2 regions of the Acidovorax sp. PRC11 genome follow, and region 2 is predicted to be linked to the other one. Evidence: predicted binding sites of a transcription regulator. Region 2 holds the regulator's gene; the other holds the start of a gene.
What was found. The regulator NrdR, encoded in region 2, represses ribonucleotide reductase genes. The targets are predictions, from matches to a motif close to CACNANATNTNGTG.
Positions count from the first base shown of each region.

Region 1: the regulator NrdR is predicted to act here: its motif matches at 2,208-2,221, upstream of Q9R47_RS07380 (ribonucleoside-diphosphate reductase subunit alpha).

Region 1 is NZ_JAUZUQ010000005.1:81,188-89,175, forward strand. It holds gene Q9R47_RS07380 (ribonucleoside-diphosphate reductase subunit alpha) at 1-2,094, opposite strand, end outside; gene ampD (1,6-anhydro-N-acetylmuramyl-L-alanine amidase AmpD) at 2,473-3,099, opposite strand; gene Q9R47_RS07390 (sigma-54 dependent transcriptional regulator) at 3,086-4,597, opposite strand; gene Q9R47_RS07395 (ATP-binding protein) at 4,631-6,334, opposite strand; gene Q9R47_RS07400 (PP0621 family protein) at 6,353-6,586, opposite strand; gene Q9R47_RS07405 (cytochrome c biogenesis protein CcsA) at 6,583-7,380, opposite strand; gene ffh (signal recognition particle protein) at 7,467-7,988, shown strand, end outside.
Region 2 is NZ_JAUZUQ010000006.1:87,840-95,827, reverse strand. It holds gene aroC (chorismate synthase) at 216-1,313, shown strand; gene Q9R47_RS08720 (hypothetical protein) at 1,338-3,656, opposite strand; gene nrdR (transcriptional regulator NrdR) at 3,718-4,167, opposite strand; gene glyA (serine hydroxymethyltransferase) at 4,202-5,446, opposite strand; ZMP/ZTP riboswitch at 5,484-5,646, opposite strand; gene Q9R47_RS08705 (lytic transglycosylase domain-containing protein) at 5,756-6,637, opposite strand; gene Q9R47_RS08700 (DUF748 domain-containing protein) at 7,342-7,988, shown strand, end outside.

The DNA.
Region 1 (7,988 bases), on a different contig from region 2:
GGCGTAGTAGCAGATCGCTTCCATCGAGCGGTCGGCGAATTCCACCGCGGCCTGCGAGGCGTAGGGAATGCGCAGCTCGTACAGGCTGTCCTGGAAGGCCATCAGGCCCAGGCCCACGGGGCGGTGGCGCATGTTGGAGGCCCGCGCCTTCTCGACCGCGTAGTAGTTGATGTCGATCACGTTGTCGAGCATGCGCATGGCCGTGGAGATGGTCTTGCGCAGCTTGGCGTGGTCGAGTTCCTTGCCGTTCGGGCCGTCCTTGAGGTGGCGCACGAGGTTCACGGAGCCGAGGTTGCAGACCGCGGTTTCGGCGTCGCTCGTGTTGAGCGTGATCTCGGTGCAGAGGTTGGACGAGTGCACCACGCCGGCGTGCTGCTGGGGCGAGCGCACGTTGCAGGCGTCCTTGAACGTGATCCAGGGATGGCCGGTCTCGAACAGCATCGTGAGGATCTTGCGCCACAGGTCGGTGGCCTGCAGGGTGCGCGAGGGCTTGATCTCGCCGCGCGCGGCCTTCTCTTCGTAGGCGACGTACGCCTTTTCGAAGTCGGCGCCGAACAGGTCGTGCAGGTCCGGCACGGAGGAGGGCGAGAACAGCGTCCAGGTGCCCTTTTCCATCACGCGGCGCATGAACAGGTCGGGGATCCAGTTGGCGGTGTTCATGTCGTGCGTGCGGCGGCGGTCGTCGCCGGTGTTCTTGCGCAGCTCCAGGAACTCCTCGATGTCGAGGTGCCAGGTCTCCAGGTAGGTGCAGACCGCGCCCTTGCGCTTGCCGCCCTGGTTCACGGCCACGGCCGTGTCGTTGACCACCTTGAGGAACGGCACCACGCCCTGCGATTCGCCGTTCGTGCCCTTGATGTGCGAGCCCAGGGCGCGCACGCGGGTCCAGTCGTTGCCCAGGCCGCCCGCGAACTTGGAGAGCAGCGCGTTTTCCTTGATGGATTCGTAGATGCCGTCGAGGTCGTCGGGCACCGTGGTCAGGTAGCAGGACGAGAGCTGCGAGCGCAGCGTGCCGCTGTTGAACAGCGTGGGCGTGGACGACATGAAGTCGAACGACGACAGCACCTCGTAGAACTCGATGGCGCGGGCTTCGCGGTCGGACTCGTTCAGGGCGAGGCCCATGGCCACGCGCATGAAGAAGCACTGGGGCAGCTCGATGCGGGTCTTGCGCACGTGCAGGAAGTAGCGGTCGTACAGCGTCTGCAGGCCGAGGTAGTCGAACTGCTGGTCGCGGCCCGGGTTGATCGCGGCGCCCAGGCGCTGCAGGTCGTACTGCAGCAGGCGCGGATCGAGCAGTTCGTTGTCCACGCCCTTCTGGATGAACTGCGGGAAGTACGCGGCGTAGGCCGGGCCCATGTCGGCGGGCACCACGTCCTGGCCCAGCACCTCGCGCACGATCGTGTGCAGCAGCAGGCGGGCAGTGGCGTAGGTGTAGTCGGGGTCCTTCTCGATCAGCGTGCGCGCGGCCAGGATGGAGGCCTTGTACACCTCGTCCATCGGGACGCCGTCGTACAGGTTGCGCAGCGTCTCGGCCACGATGGGCGCGGCGTGCACGTCCGCGCCCAGGTTGGCGCAGGCGGAGTCGATCAGGCCGAGCAGGCGGGCTTCGTCGAGCGGCACGCGCTGGCCGTTGTCGATCACGTGCAGCACCGGCGTGGAAGGCGCGGGCTGGCGGTCGTGCTGCAGGTGCGCGCGCTCCTGCGTGCGGCGCTCGCGGTAGAGCACATAGGCGCGGGCGACTTCATGGTGGCCGCCGCGCATCAGGCTCAGTTCCACGTTGTCCTGCACGTCTTCGATGTGGAACGTGCCGCCGCCCGGGCGCGAGCGCATGAGCGCGCGCACCACCGACTGCGTGAGCGTGTCCACCGTCTCGCGCACGCTGGCGGAGGCGGCGCCCTGCGTGCCGTGCACTGCGAGGAAGGCCTTCATCATCGCCACGGCGATCTTCTGCGGCTCGAAAGGCACCACCGCGCCGTTGCGGCGGATGATCTGGTAGTGCGAGAGCGGGTGGCCGCCGGCGTCCGGCGCGAGGCCCTGGGACGGGGCTGCCTGGTCGGGGGAGGTCGTGGCGGATGAAGGGTTCAGCGCAGGCTGCATACAGGAAACCTCGGATGATGGGGTGGCAGAAATGGGACAGTGATGTAGGTCGACACCGCTAGTGCATTGCGCCATGCGGAACGCTATAGGTAGCGTGTCGATGCCTGTCCGGGCACTACATGTAGTGTATCTCCGGATCGGCGGCGGGTGTGCGGTGCGCGCGGCGGCGTGGTGTTTCGAGCGTGCCGGGCGCTTCCCAAGCATGGGCTGCGAAGCCGCGCCGAACGGAGATCCCGAAGCGCGATGCGAGGCGTGGCGCGCGTTGCGGGGCAGGATCGCGTGCCGGGCCTGCGCCGGTGCTGGAAACGCGCAAGGGGAGCGAGTGTCGCGATTTGCCCGCACCCGCGCCAGCGGTTCGGGAAAACCCTTGCTGGCCGGTCAGGAGGGGTTGACTTGCGGCGGAAAGGCGATGCCCGGCCGGTCGAGCCCCCGCTCCAGGGCATTCCAGTCGAAACCGGGGCCCGGATCGCGCTTGCGCCCCGGCGCGACGTGCTCGTGGCCCGCGATGTGGGCGACCGGATAGCGGTGCGCGATGTCGCGGCACAACACCACGAGCGCCTGGTACTGCGCGGGCTCGAAGCGATCGCCCTCCAGCCCTTCGAGTTCGATGCCGATCGACGAATCGTTGCAGTTCCCGCGGCCCCGGTAGGCCGAGGGGCCGGCATGCCAGGCCCGGTCGTCACAGCCCACGAACTGCCAGAGCCTCCCGTCCCGCTCGATGAAGAAGTGCGCCGATACCTGCAGCCCGCGGATGCCGGCGTAATAGGGATGCGCGTCCCAGTCCAGCGCATTGGTGAACAGGCGCTGGACCTCGCCGGTGCCGTACGCGCCGGGCGGCAGGCTGATGGAATGCACCACGACGAGGTCGATGGCCGTGCCGTGGGGGCGTGCGCCGAAATTCGGCGAGGGCAGGGCGGTGGCCGGCGCGTACCAGCCGCCGCGCCATGGGGCATCGCAGGCGGGTCCGCCGCCGGGCGGCGGCGCGGAGGTGTCAGCAGGGTGCATGGTCGTCGGGCGCGTCGTCGTCCTGCGGCGTGGCGATCGCGAGCCGGTCGATGCGGTAGCGGATCTGCCGCAGGCTGATGCCCAGCCGTGCGGCGGTGGCGGTGCGGTTGAAGCCGTGCTCGCGCAGGGCGCGCACGAGGATCTCGCGCTCCTGCTGGTCCAGCCAGCCCTGCAGGTCGGCGGGCAGCGGCACGGTCGATCCCGGGTGCGCATCGCCCGCGCCGTCGGCCGCCGCCGCGCCCGCGGGAGCGGCAGCAGGAGCCGCTGCGGGGCGCGGGGCCGGCGCCGCGGCGCTGCCCGGGGCCGGGCCTTCCTCGATGTGCAGGTCTTCCGCATCGCTCAGCGCCACGGCGCGGTGCAGCAGGTTCTCCAGCTCGCGCACGTTGCCGGTGAGCGGATGGCGCGCGAGCGCCGCGAGGGCCTGTGCCGTGAGCGCGGGCACGGGCAGTCCGGCCTCGCCGGCGATGCGGTCGAGCAGCGCCGCGCACAGGGCCGGCAGGTCCTCGCGGCGCTCGCGCAGCGGCGGGATCACGATCTCGATCACGTTCAGGCGGTAATAGAGATCCTGGCGGAACCGCCCCGCCTGCACGTCGGCCGCGAGGTCGCGGTGGGTGGCGCTCACGATGCGCACGTCCACCGTCTCTTCCTGGGTGGAGCCGAGGGGGCGCACGCTGCGCTCCTGGATCGCGCGCAGCAGCTTGGCCTGCATGGCCAGCGGCAGGTCGCCGATCTCGTCCAGGAACAGCGTGCCGCCGCGCGCGGCCTGGAAGTAGCCGTCCCGGTCCGCGTTCGCGCCGGTGTAGGAGCCCTTGCGCGCGCCGAAGAATTCCGCCTCCAGCAGGTTCTCGGGGATGGCGCCGCAGTTGACGGCCACCAGCGGGCCGTCGGCGCGCTGGCTGCTGGCGTGCAGCGCCCGGGCGACCAGTTCCTTGCCGGTGCCCGACTCGCCGCGGATCAGCACCGGTGCCATGCTGCGCGCGACCTTGGCGATGCGCTGCTTGACGTTGCGCATCGCCTCCGATTCGCCGACGAGGCGCTCCAGATCCGAGGGCGCGCCCGCGCCCGCAGCACCGGCTTGGTGCGCGGATGCGCCCATCCGCGGCGAGCGCGGCGCAGGCACGCCGCCCGATCCCTGCACCGCGGAGGCGACCACGGAGCGGAACTGCTTGAGATCGACGGGCTTGGTGAGGTAGTCGAAGGCTCCCGAGCGCAGCGCCTCGACCGCATTCTCGGCCGAGCCGTACGCGGTCATGACCACGCAGCGCTCTCGCCGCTTCTGCTGGCGCAGGTCCTGCAGCAGCTCCATGCCGAAGCCGTCCGGCAGCCGCATGTCGGTGATGACGGCGTCGAAGCGGCGGGCCTGCAGCTGGCGCCGCGCCTCCTCCACCGTGGCCGCCGTCTCCACGCGGTAGCCCTCGCGCAGCAGCGTGAGTTCGTAGAGCGTGCGCAGGTCGGGTTCGTCGTCGACGACCAGGATGGTGGCGGCGGGGGCGTTCATGGCAGGGAGCGTACAGGGGCGCGGAGGGCCTTCTCAGACGACGATTGTGTCAAACAGCGAGGCCGGCCCCGGCCGGTGGGCGCGCCGGAAGGCCACGGTGAAGGCGTTGCCGCCGACCGCGCCGCGCTCCAGCACCCGCGTGAGCCGCTGGTAGGCGATGGAGGCTCCGTGGCGCTGGCAGAGTTCGCGGCAGATGTAGAGGCCCAGGCCGCTGGAGCGGCTCTCCGACGAGAAGAAGGGCTCGAACAGATGGCGCTCCACGGTCTTGTCCAGCGGTGCGCCGTCGCTCCAGACCTGCAGGTGGGCCTGGCCCGCGCCATTCACGTACGTGGCGATGCAGAGCGAATCCGGTTCCCCGCCCATGTAGCGCAGGGCGTTGTCCAGCAGGTTCACCAGCACCCGCCGCAGGTGCTCGGCGTCGAACTCCACCTGCGTGCCCGCGGTATGCAGCGCCAGGTGCGCGCGCCGGCCCCGCGGTGCGTGCGCCATCCAGTCGCGGCAGGCCTGGGCCACGGTGTCGTCCAGCGGCAGCACGCCCGCGGGCGCATGGTGGATCTGGTGCTGCACGCGCGCGATGTCCAGCACATCCTCCGCGATGCGGGCGAGCCGGTCCGCGTTCTGCCCCACCATCTGGGTGAGCCGCCGGTGCGCGGGATCGGCCAGGTCTTCTTCCAACAGCGCGTTGGCCTGCACGATGGCCGCCAGCGGGTTGCGGATCTCGTGGGCCACCGCCGCCGACATGCGGCCCATGGCGGCCAGCTTCTCGGTGCGCAGGCGGGCCTCCATCTCGCGCAGGTCGTGCAGGAACATCACGCACAGCTGCGCCCCGCCGGTGCCGGGCGCGACCAGGGGCGAGGCCGTGAGCCAGGTCCGCACGTGCAGTGCCAACGGGCTCTGGCCCGGGTGCAGCACGTCCAGCCCGGCGCTCTGCGGCTGGGCCTTCTGGAACGTCTGCCGGGCCAGGTCCAGCAGCGGCGCCCAGGAGGGCGTGCCGCCGAGGGCGAAGGGCGGCGCGGGCGTCGGCGCGCCGCCCAGGAAGAGCAGGGCCGCGGGGTTGGCCAGGCGCACCGTGTCGCCGCCGTCCACCACCAGCACGCCGTCCGAAAGGTGGTCGATCACCAGCGCGCTCACCTGCTCCTGTAGCTTGGCGGCGAGCAGACCCTCCTGGGCGCGCTCCTGCTCGCGGTGCAGGCGTGTGGCCAGCTGGTGCACGAGGTAGGCCACGATGAAGTAGCCGGTGCCGGTGAGCGCCGCCTGGAAGTAGCGCTGCGTGGATTCGGCCGTTCCGGCGCCGCCCAGCCACCAGGTCCAGGCGAGCAGCATCAGCGTGGCGGCGGCGGTCGTGCCCAGCGCGAGCGTGAGGGAGCCGAGCACGCCGGCCATGAGGATGGGCAGGCCGAACAGCGGCGTGAAATTCATCGCGCCGGACTGCAGGATCTGCAGCCCCATGATCGCCGCCAGATCCACCCCGATGGTGGGAAGCCAGCGGATGCCGGCCTGCGGCGGCGGGGGCGCGGCGCGCGAGAACGCGAGCGCCATCACGGTGGCCAGCAGATACAGCGTGCACAGGGTCGCGAGGACCGGCTCGGCGTGCTGGTTGAAGGCGAACCCCAGGGCCTGCAGCAGCAAGAGCGCCACCGCCACCAGCACCCGGCCGGCGAGGAAGCTGGTCCAGAGGCGCAGGAAGGGCGGGTCCGCCGCAGGCGCCTGCAGGGTGGACGGGGACCAGTGCGGCACGGGCGGCTCGGTGCGTGCCTAGCCCTGGCGCGCGCCCAGGCGCTGGTGCTCGGGGCTGCAGTAGTTGCGGCCACCTTCCACGACCGCCTGCGGCGCGGGCACGTGCACGCCGCAGTGGGCGCAGGCCACCATGTCCTGCGGCGTGGCCAGCCGGCGGCGCCCGGCGTCCGCGGCCACCTGCCCGCGGCGCGCGCCGCCGCGCCACAGCCACCAGGCCACGGCCAGCACGAGCAGCAGCAGGAGGTATTTCACAGCGAGCGCCCCAGCACCACTTCGAGCACGAAGCGCGAACCCACGTAGGCGAGCAGCAGCAGCCCGGCCCCGGCGTAGAGCACCCGCACGGCGCTCCGGCCGCGCCAGCCGAAGCGCGAGCGGCCGATGAGCAGCACGGCGAACGTGAGCCACGAAAGCACGGAGAACACGGCCTTGTGGTCCCAGTTCCAGGCCCGGCCGTAGAGCGTCTCGCCGAAGAACAGGCCGGCCGCGAGCGTGGCGGTGAGCAGCACGAAGCCGGCCACGACGAAGCGGAAGGTGAGCCGCTCCAGCGTGAGCAGCGGCACGCCGCTGCGCGGATCGGCAGCCAGGCGGATGCGGCGCTCGGCCCGCGTCATCAGCCAGGCATGGACCACCGCCGCGGCGAACAGGCCATAGGAGGCGATGCCCAGCGCGAGGTGCAGCGGCAGCCAGGCCGAGGCGTTGACGTGCAGCGGCTGCCCGGGAAACACCTGGGCCAGCAGCACCGCCGCCGCGCCCAGGGCGGCCAGCATCCAGCGCGTGCGCATCTGCGGGAACACCTGGTGCTCGATCGCGTAGACGGTGAGCACCAGCCACGCCGTCATGGAGAGCGCGGGCGCGAAGCCGAAGCGCGGCACGCTGCCCAGCAGGCCCCAGGCCAGCACGGCGGCATGCAGCACCCAGGCCACCCAGAGCGCCGCGCGGCCGCGCTCGGCGCCGATCCGCGAGGCCGCCAGCGCCGGTACCGCGTAGGCCAGCGCCGCGCCCAGGGAGAGCAGCCAGTGGGCGGGAGAGACGCTGGGTAAAATCATGGGCCCACAGTTTAGCCCGCCACCGCCGCGCCCCGCGCGGCCCGCGCCCGGATGCACGTCCGGCCCGCCCAACCGGAACACGTCCCATGGCATCCGCCCTCACCGAAAAACTCTCCCGGCTCGTCAAGGAGATGCGTGGCCAGGCCCGCATCACCGAATCCAACGTGCAGGACATGCTGCGCGAGGTGCGCATGGCGCTGCTGGAGGCCGACGTGGCCCTGCCGGTGGTGCGCGACTTCATCGCCCGCGTGAAGGAAAAGGCCCTGGGCCAGGAAGTGCTGGGCTCGCTCAAGCCGGGGCAGACGCTGGTCTCCATCGTGAACCGCGAACTGGCCGCGACGATGGGCGAGGGCGTGTCGGACATCAACCTCGCCGCCCAGCCGCCGGCCGTGATCCTGATGGCGGGCCTGCAGGGCGCCGGCAAGACCACCACCACGGCCAAGCTCGCCAAGCACCTGATCGAGAAGCGAAAGAAGAAGGTGCTCACCGTGTCGGGCGACGTGTACCGCCCGGCGGCCATCGAGCAGCTCAAGACGGTGACGAAGCAGGCCGGCGCCGAGTGGTTCCCCAGCACGCCGGACCAGAAGCCGCTGGACATCGCGCGCGCC
Region 2 (7,988 bases):
GCTGCGCGCATCGGGAAGGGGGACGACCCCAGCGGCCCGGCGAAGCCGGTTCCGCGGGGTCTGCTGGCGTGGCCTGCTCCGCGGCCATCCGACGGGTGAAGGCGCGGTTGTTTAAGGGCCGCGCTTGATGGCTGGTATTTGGGCTGACTGCCTGGTTCAATGACCTGGGTCGGAATGGCCCGGCCCGGCGGATGGCTCTGGGATAATCCGGCGCCATGAGCGGCAACACACTCGGCACCATCTTCGCAGTCACCAATTTCGGTGAATCCCACGGCCCGGCCATCGGCTGCGTGATCGACGGCTGCCCGCCGGGCATGGAGCTGTCGGAGGCCGACATCCAGGCCGACCTGGACCGCCGCCGGCCTGGCACGAGCCGCCACGTCACCCAGCGCGCCGAGCCCGATGCGGTGGAGATCCTCTCCGGCATCTATGAAGGCCGCACCACGGGCACGCCCATCGCCCTGCTGATCCGCAACACCGACCAGCGCAGCAAGGATTACTCGAACATCGCCCAGAGCTTCCGTCCGGGCCATGCCGACTACACCTACTGGCACAAGTACGGCATCCGCGATCCGCGCGGCGGCGGCCGCTCGTCGGCCCGGCTGACGGCGCCCACCGTGGCGGCCGGCGCCGTCGCCAAGAAGTGGCTGGCGGAAAAATACGGCACGCGGTTCCGCGCCTGCATGACGCAGATCGGCGAGGTGGAGATCCCGTTCGAGAGCTGGGACCACGTGCCCCACAACCCCTTCTTCGCCCCGGTGGCCGACGTCTCGGCGCTGGAGAACTACATGGACGCGCTGCGCAAGGCCGGCGATTCGTGCGGCGCCCGCATCCGCGTGCAGGCCACGGGCGTGCCGGTGGGCCTGGGCGAGCCGCTCTACGACAAGCTCGACGCCGACATCGCCCATGCGCTCATGGGCCTCAATGCGGTGAAGGCGGTGGAGATCGGCGCGGGCTTCGCCAGCGTGGTCCAGCGCGGCACCACGCACGGCGATTCCCTCACGCCCGAGGGCTTCGCCAGCAACAATGCCGGCGGCATCCTGGGCGGCATCAGCAGCGGGCAGGACATCGAGGCCGTGATCGCCATCAAGCCCACCAGCTCCATCATCAGCCCGCGCCAGTCCATCGACATCCACGGCCAGAGCACCGAGGTCATCACCAAGGGCCGCCACGACCCGTGCGTGGGCATCCGCGCCGCGCCGATCGCCGAGGCGCTGCTCGCGATCGTGCTGATGGACCACGCATTGCGGCACCGCGCGCAGTGCGGCGACGTGGTGCAGGCCGTGCCGCCGATCCAGGCCTCGTTCCTGTAAGGCCGCGACGGGCCGGCCCTGCGGTCAGGGGGTGGCGGAAGCGGCCACCGCCGCGCCGCTCGCCGCCGGCACGGGCGATGCCGCGTTCGTGGATGGCGTGGCTTGCTGCGGCGAAGACGCCGGCCGCGCGGGGGCCGTTGCGGGCACCGTGCGTTGCGCCGGGGCGCTCACCGCCGCTGCGGCCTGTTCGAGCCACCCCATCTTCCAGGCCAGCGCGCAGAACAGCACCACCGCCACCACCACGAGCGCCGCGGCCCAGGCGGGCTTGCGCGATTCCGGGAACGGGTCGTCCATCAGGCGCCGCGCGCCCGGCGGCACGTGCGCGGTCTGCGACAGCGATCCGCCCAGGCGCGTGTTGATGCGCATGCGGCCGTTGATCGCCCAGCCGCTCGCGTCGAGGATCGGCCCCAGGCTGCGCTGGCGCAGCTTGAGCCAGGCGATCAGCATGCTCGGTCCGGAAATCGCCAGCACGATGCCCAGCAGGGCGATCGGGATCCAGGCGCCCAGGTCCACGAACTTCGCGAAGATGCCCACGGCCACCGCGCTCAGGCTGCCGAGGGCCACGCCGATCGCCGCCACCGTGCCCACGTCCACGCGGCGCTGGCCGTCGGCCGCCGGCGTCGTGGCATTCACCAGCGTTTTGGCCGGCGCGGTGGCGAGGTTGCCGGCCGTCGCGCCCAGCGATTTCTCGACGCGGGAATCGCTCGCTGCCGCGCGCTTGGCCACCTGCTCCTCGATCATGCGCAGGAATTTCTTATAGGGCGAGAAGAACGCCTGGGCGATGCTTGTGGGGTTTTCGATGATCTTGGTGATCGTCGCGTCCCAGTCGAGGCCCTCGCGGTCGTAGAACACGCCGTTGCGGCCCACGAAGAGGAAATCCACGTCGCCTGCCGTGAACGCGGCGACGATCCCCATCTTCTGCCCCTTGCGGGTGCAGTCGCAGTAGGCGAGGTAGGTCTTCGCGAGGCCCGCCAGCTTGGCATGCCGGCCCGCGTCCGGCACCTGCACGGCGAGGTCGCAGCTGCGCGCGTCGAGGTACAGCGTGCCGGCCTGGAAGATCGCTCCCTCGCGCTGGTAGAACGCCGAGAACGACACGAAGTTGTTCAGCAGCTTCAGCAGGTCGCGCTTGAAGCGCAGCAGTTTCTCCAGCGCGAACGTGTGGCCGTTGTGCGCCTTCTCGGCTTCGTCCTGCGCGATCAGGTCCATCACCCGCTCGCGCACGCCGCTGCCGTGCAACTGGCGGATGGTCCCGGCGTCCAGCGTGTCCAGGCGCGTGGCCGGGCGGGCGGACAGCTGCTTGAGGCACGGCTGCAGCGCTGCGAGCACCCGTTTCCAATCGGCCTCCGACAGGCTTTCCGCATCGGTGCCCAGCAGCGGCTGCAGCACTTTTTCGCGCAGCGCTTCGACGGCAGCCGTCCATGCCGGGTTGATGCCGCGCACCAGTGGCAGGTCGCCGTCCTGCGTGAACGGTGCCAGGGGCAGGGAGGCCACCGCATCCGAGTCCGGCGACAGCTCCTGGCGCGCGAGCGCTGCGTAGTCGTCGTCCGAGGGGTGCATGGCGGAACGCACCCGCGGATCGTAGGCCGCGAGCCGCGCGCGCGTGAAGAAGTCGTCCACCTTGTGGCGCACCGCCTGCACGGCCTGGGCCGCCTGCAGCGTGCGGTCGCCCAGCGGCAGGCCTTCCGGGTGCGCCTGCACGCCGTCGGCCCAGTGCTGCAGCGCCTCCACCTCCTTGAAGAACGCTTCCGCGGTCTTGCGGTCCACGCCCGCGGGCTGGTCGGCCACGGCGGGCACGCTGCCCTGCGTGGCCATGATGCGCTCCAGTGCCTCGCGCGCCTCGTCGTCGTCCCCGGCGGTGGCGGGCGACACTACGCCGTCGCCGTTGAAGCGCTGCGCATTCAACTGCTCGCTGCGCGCGATCACGTCGGCCAGGGCGATCGTCGTCTCGCCCTCGCGGTCCGCGAAGCCCAGGATGCGGCGGGCCTGCGCCGCCAGCGCCGCGCCGTCTTCGGTGGTTTCGTCAAGCGCGTCGATCGCCAGCGCATCGGCGGGCCGGGCGAGTTCGTCCGGGTCGCGCAACCGCGCGCAGGCCCATGCGCAGGCGGCGATCAGCTCCGGCGGGCGGATGCGGCCGTCGCCGTCGGTGTCGATCAGGTCGAGCGTGCGGTGGTCGAACTCCACGCCGCGCGTGGGGCAGGCCAGCGCCACCCAGAGCTTCTGGTCCAGTTCGGCTAGGTGCGCGATGTCGGCGCCCGTGCGGATGGCCACCTGGTCGACCCCGCCGGCGCGGAAGAATTGCCACGCATGCGCGGAGGCGGAAGAACGGTTCGCGGGAGGCTGCATGGGCGTGGAATGAGCGGTAGGCAAGGGGAGGGCGCCGCCGGCACCGGGGAGAGGGGACAGGCTACTTGCGCACTTCGTCCACCAGTGCGCGGAATTCGTCGATGTCCTCGAAGCTGCGGTACACGCTCGCGAAGCGGATGTAGGCCACCTTGTCGAGCTTCTTGAGTTCGCGCATCACCAGCTCGCCGATGCGGCTGGAGAGCACTTCGCGCTGTCCGAGGTTGAGCAGCTTTTCCTCGATGCGCTCGATGGCGCTGTCGATCTGGGTGGTGCTCACCGGCCGCTTGCGCAGCGCGATGCTGAACGAGCCGATGAGCTTGCTGCGGTCGTATTCGATGCGCCGGCCGTCCTTCTTCACCACGTTGGGGAAGCTGACTTCCGGGCGCTCATAGGTCGTGAAGCGCTTGTCGCAGGCCCCGCACTGCCGGCGCCGCCGCACGAAGTCCCCGTCCTCGGCCACGCGCGTTTCGACGACCTGCGTGTCGGGGTGGCTGCAGAACGGGCACTTCATCGTGGCGGCGGGCGGTCTCGGGGCTGCGTGGCGGTCAGCGGTAGACCGGGAAGCGGCTCGTGAGCGCGTGCACCTTCTCGCGCACGGCGGCCAGGTTGGCTTCGTCGTTCGGGTTCTCCAGCACGTCGGCCAGCAGGTTCGCGGTGATGCGCGTCTCTTCTTCCTTGAAGCCGCGCGTCGTGATCGCGGGCGTGCCCACGCGGATGCCGCTGGTCACCATCGGCTTTTCCGGGTCGTTCGGGATCGAGTTCTTGTTGATGGTGATGTGTGCCTGGCCCAGGGCCGCTTCGGCCGCCTTGCCGGTGATGCCCTTGGCGCGCAGGTCCACCAGCATGACGTGGCTTTCCGTGCGGCCGCTGATGATGCGCAGGCCGCGTTCGATCAGCGTCTCGGCGAACACCTTGGCGTTCTTCGCGACCTGCTCCTGGTAGGCCTTGAACTCGGGCGTGAGCGCTTCCTTGAAGGCCACGGCCTTGGCGGCGATCACGTGCTCGAGGGGGCCGCCCTGCAGGCCCGGGAAGATGGCGGAGTTGATCGCCTTCTCGTGCTCGGCCTTCATCAGGATGATGCCGCCACGCGGGCCGCGCAGGCTCTTGTGGGTGGTGGACGTCACCACGTCGGCATGCGGCACCGGGTTGGGGTACACGCCCGCCACCACGAGGCCGGCGTAGTGGGCGATGTCCACCCACAGGATCGCGCCGATTTCCTTGGCGATCTTCGCGAAGCGCTCGAAATCGATGCGCAGGCTGTAGGCGGAGGCACCGGCGATGATCAGCTTGGGCTTGTGCTCGCGGGCCTTGGCTTCCAGCGCGTCGTAGTCGATCTCTTCCTTCTCGTTCAGGCCGTAGGAGACGATGTTGAACCACTTGCCGCTCATGTTGAGGGGCATGCCGTGCGTGAGGTGGCCGCCTTCGGCCAGGCTCATGCCGAGGATGGTGTCGCCGGGCTTCAGGAAGGCGAGCAGCACGGCCTGGTTGGCCTGCGAGCCGGAGTTGGGCTGCACGTTGGCGGCCTCGGCACCGAAGAGCTGCTTCACGCGGTCGATGGCGAGCTGCTCGACCACGTCGACGTTCTCGCAGCCGCCGTAGTAGCGCTTGCCGGGATAGCCTTCGGCGTACTTGTTGGTGAGCTGCGAACCCTGGGCGGCCATGACGGCGGGCGAGGCGTAGTTCTCGCTCGCGATCAGTTCGATGTGCTGTTCCTGGCGGACGTTCTCGGCCTGGATGGCGGCCCACACTTCGGGATCGGTTTGCTCGACGAGGATGTTGCGTTGGTACATGGCGTGGCAGTCCTGTGAATGGTGTCCCTTGGAAAACAAGGGCTGCCCAGGCGAACGGCGGAACACAGCGGGCCCTGCAGCCCGTGCGGCACGCTTCCCAGTGGTTCGCAGGACGGAAAAGGGCCTGCCGGATTCCACGTCAGCGGCGGCGCCCGCCCGTGCGGGATGCGCCGCGCCTATCGCCAGTCGCGTACCCCTCGAGTGTACCGGACGGCAGGGGGGGGCGGCATGGCATGCAGGCCCGCCTGCCCGAGGAGCAGTCCGCGCTGCGCACCATGCGCTGCGCGGCGGTCCGGCCCGGGCGGCGGATCAGGTCGCGGGCGAGAGCAGGGCCACCTTGTCCTCCGCGGCGGTGGGCGCTGCATCGGCGGTGCCGGAGGCCTTGGCGGGCACGGTCTGGGCGGGGGCCTGGGTCGAGAGCATCGGGGGGGCCGCAGGCGCCGCGGGAGCGGGCGGCGGCGTGAAGATGGGCACGTTGCGGCCGTTGGCCACCTGGCGCAGGCGCATGTGCTCGGCCATCACCTTGATCGCGTAGCCGCCGTCGTCGGCCAGGTTGGCCGCGCCCACGTAGTAGCGCAGCCCGCCTTCGATCGAGCCGGCGCGTGCGATGCATTCCTGCAGCACGCGCACGCCGACGCGCAGGTTGCTCACCGGATCGAACGCGGCGAGATGTCCGCCGAAGTGGTCGTACTTGTCGGTGTGTACCCGGGTCATGACCTGCATCAGGCCCTGGGCGCCCACCGCGCTCTGCGCGAAGGGGTTGAAGCTCGACTCCACGGCCATGATCGCCAGGATCAGCGTGGGGTCGAGCTTCGTGCGGCCGCCGATCTCGTAGGCCTCGGCCACCAGCGCGGCCAGCGGCTCGGGGGCGACGCGGTATTTCTTGCTGAGCCAGAAGGCCACGGACGCCTGCTCCTTCGGCAGATCCTTCGGGTTCGTGGCCGTGGCGCGTTCGCTGGCCTCGGGCTCCAGGGGCATGCCCACTGTCGCCACCTGGCGCGCCTGCAGCCAGCTGCGCAGCTCTTCCTCGCCGGCCTGCCGGAGGTCCGGCCGTGCGGTCAGCGTGATCGCGCCGAACGCGACCGCCAGACCGACGAGCGCGAAGCCGCTGTGGGTGATTTCGAGGAAACCGTCGATCACATCGGATGCGAAGGTCTGTACCCCGCCGATCACCGTTCCTGACGCCGTCATAGCTCTTCCTTTCTGAGTCGAGGCCTGTTGCGGAGGTCCCTGCGGGGCCCTCCGTGCCAGGCATCTCGCCTGGATGGGTTCGCCATCAAGATCCCCACAGGACATCTCCGCAGCAGGGCGGAGTGGGGGACCCGGTGCGCCGGATTCGGCAGCGATGGTGAGCGTGTTCAGCCTCGGGTTTTGAAGCTGGCGGATTCTAGGAGGCCGCCAAATGCCAGGTCAACACTAAGGAGGCTATTCGTTAGATCAATTTATTCTAAAAAATATGGATGCAAACACAGTTTTGGGGGTTTTTACGAACCTTGTAACACCTTGACTGTGACGCCGTAATGACGCTGGTCACGCCGCGAAAGTCTGGCGCAATCGCGGCCGGCAAGACCATTGCAAAATTCGCTTGGCGTGGCGCCCGGGATTCGTTAAATTGGAGGCGTCTGACATCGATCAGGCATCGCCGGACGAAGCGGAAACCACCGGCCATGGGCATGCAGTGCCCCGGCAGGGCAGGAAGAAACTTCCACGGCAAACCCTTGGAGGCAATACCTTGCCTCCTGCCCCATGGACCTTCAACCTCCATGGTGCAAAAACGATGGCAAAGGACCGTTGCGTCAGCCGTCAAGCCCGGCAGAGCCTTCCTGGCCCTGCCGGGCTTTCTTTTTTGCGCTCCGTTACATCTTTACAGGCCCTGCATCTGCTGCAATCCGGGCATGCACTGGAGATCGCGCAAGCGCAACGGGATGAAGAAGCCGGAAGGCCCGCCACGCGGCCGCTCCGCAGCAGTGGCGGCACTGCGCTGGCCGGGCGCCGGCCTGGCCGTGGTGCTGGCCGTGTGGGCGCTGGCGTGGCTCGCCGTGCCGACGCTCGTGCGCATGGGCATCGAGCGCTGGGCCATGCACACCTGGGGCCGCACCGCCACGGTCGGCAAAGTGGAATTCAGGCCCTGGACGCTGGAGCTCCTCCTGCACGACGTATCCCTGGCCGCGGCTTCGCCAGGCGCGCCTCCCCAGGTGGAGATTCGGCGTATCTATATAGATATGGAGCTGCAGTCCCTGGTGCGCCTGGGGCCGGTGCTGGACGCGGTGGAGGTGGATGCACCGCAGCTGCGGCTGGTGCGGGAGAAGGACGGCCGTTTCGACGTCGACGACCTGCTGCGGCGATGGGCTGCGGCCTCCGAGAAGGCGGGCGCGCGGGAAGGCGGGAGCGGCGCCCGTTTCGCCCTCTACAACCTGCGGCTGCGCGACGGTTCGATCGATTTCGCCGACCGCGGCACGGGGCAGTCGCATGCGCTGCGCGGGCTCGACGTCGGCCTGCCGTTTCTGAGCAATCTGCCCGCCGACCGGCAGGCCACCGTCAC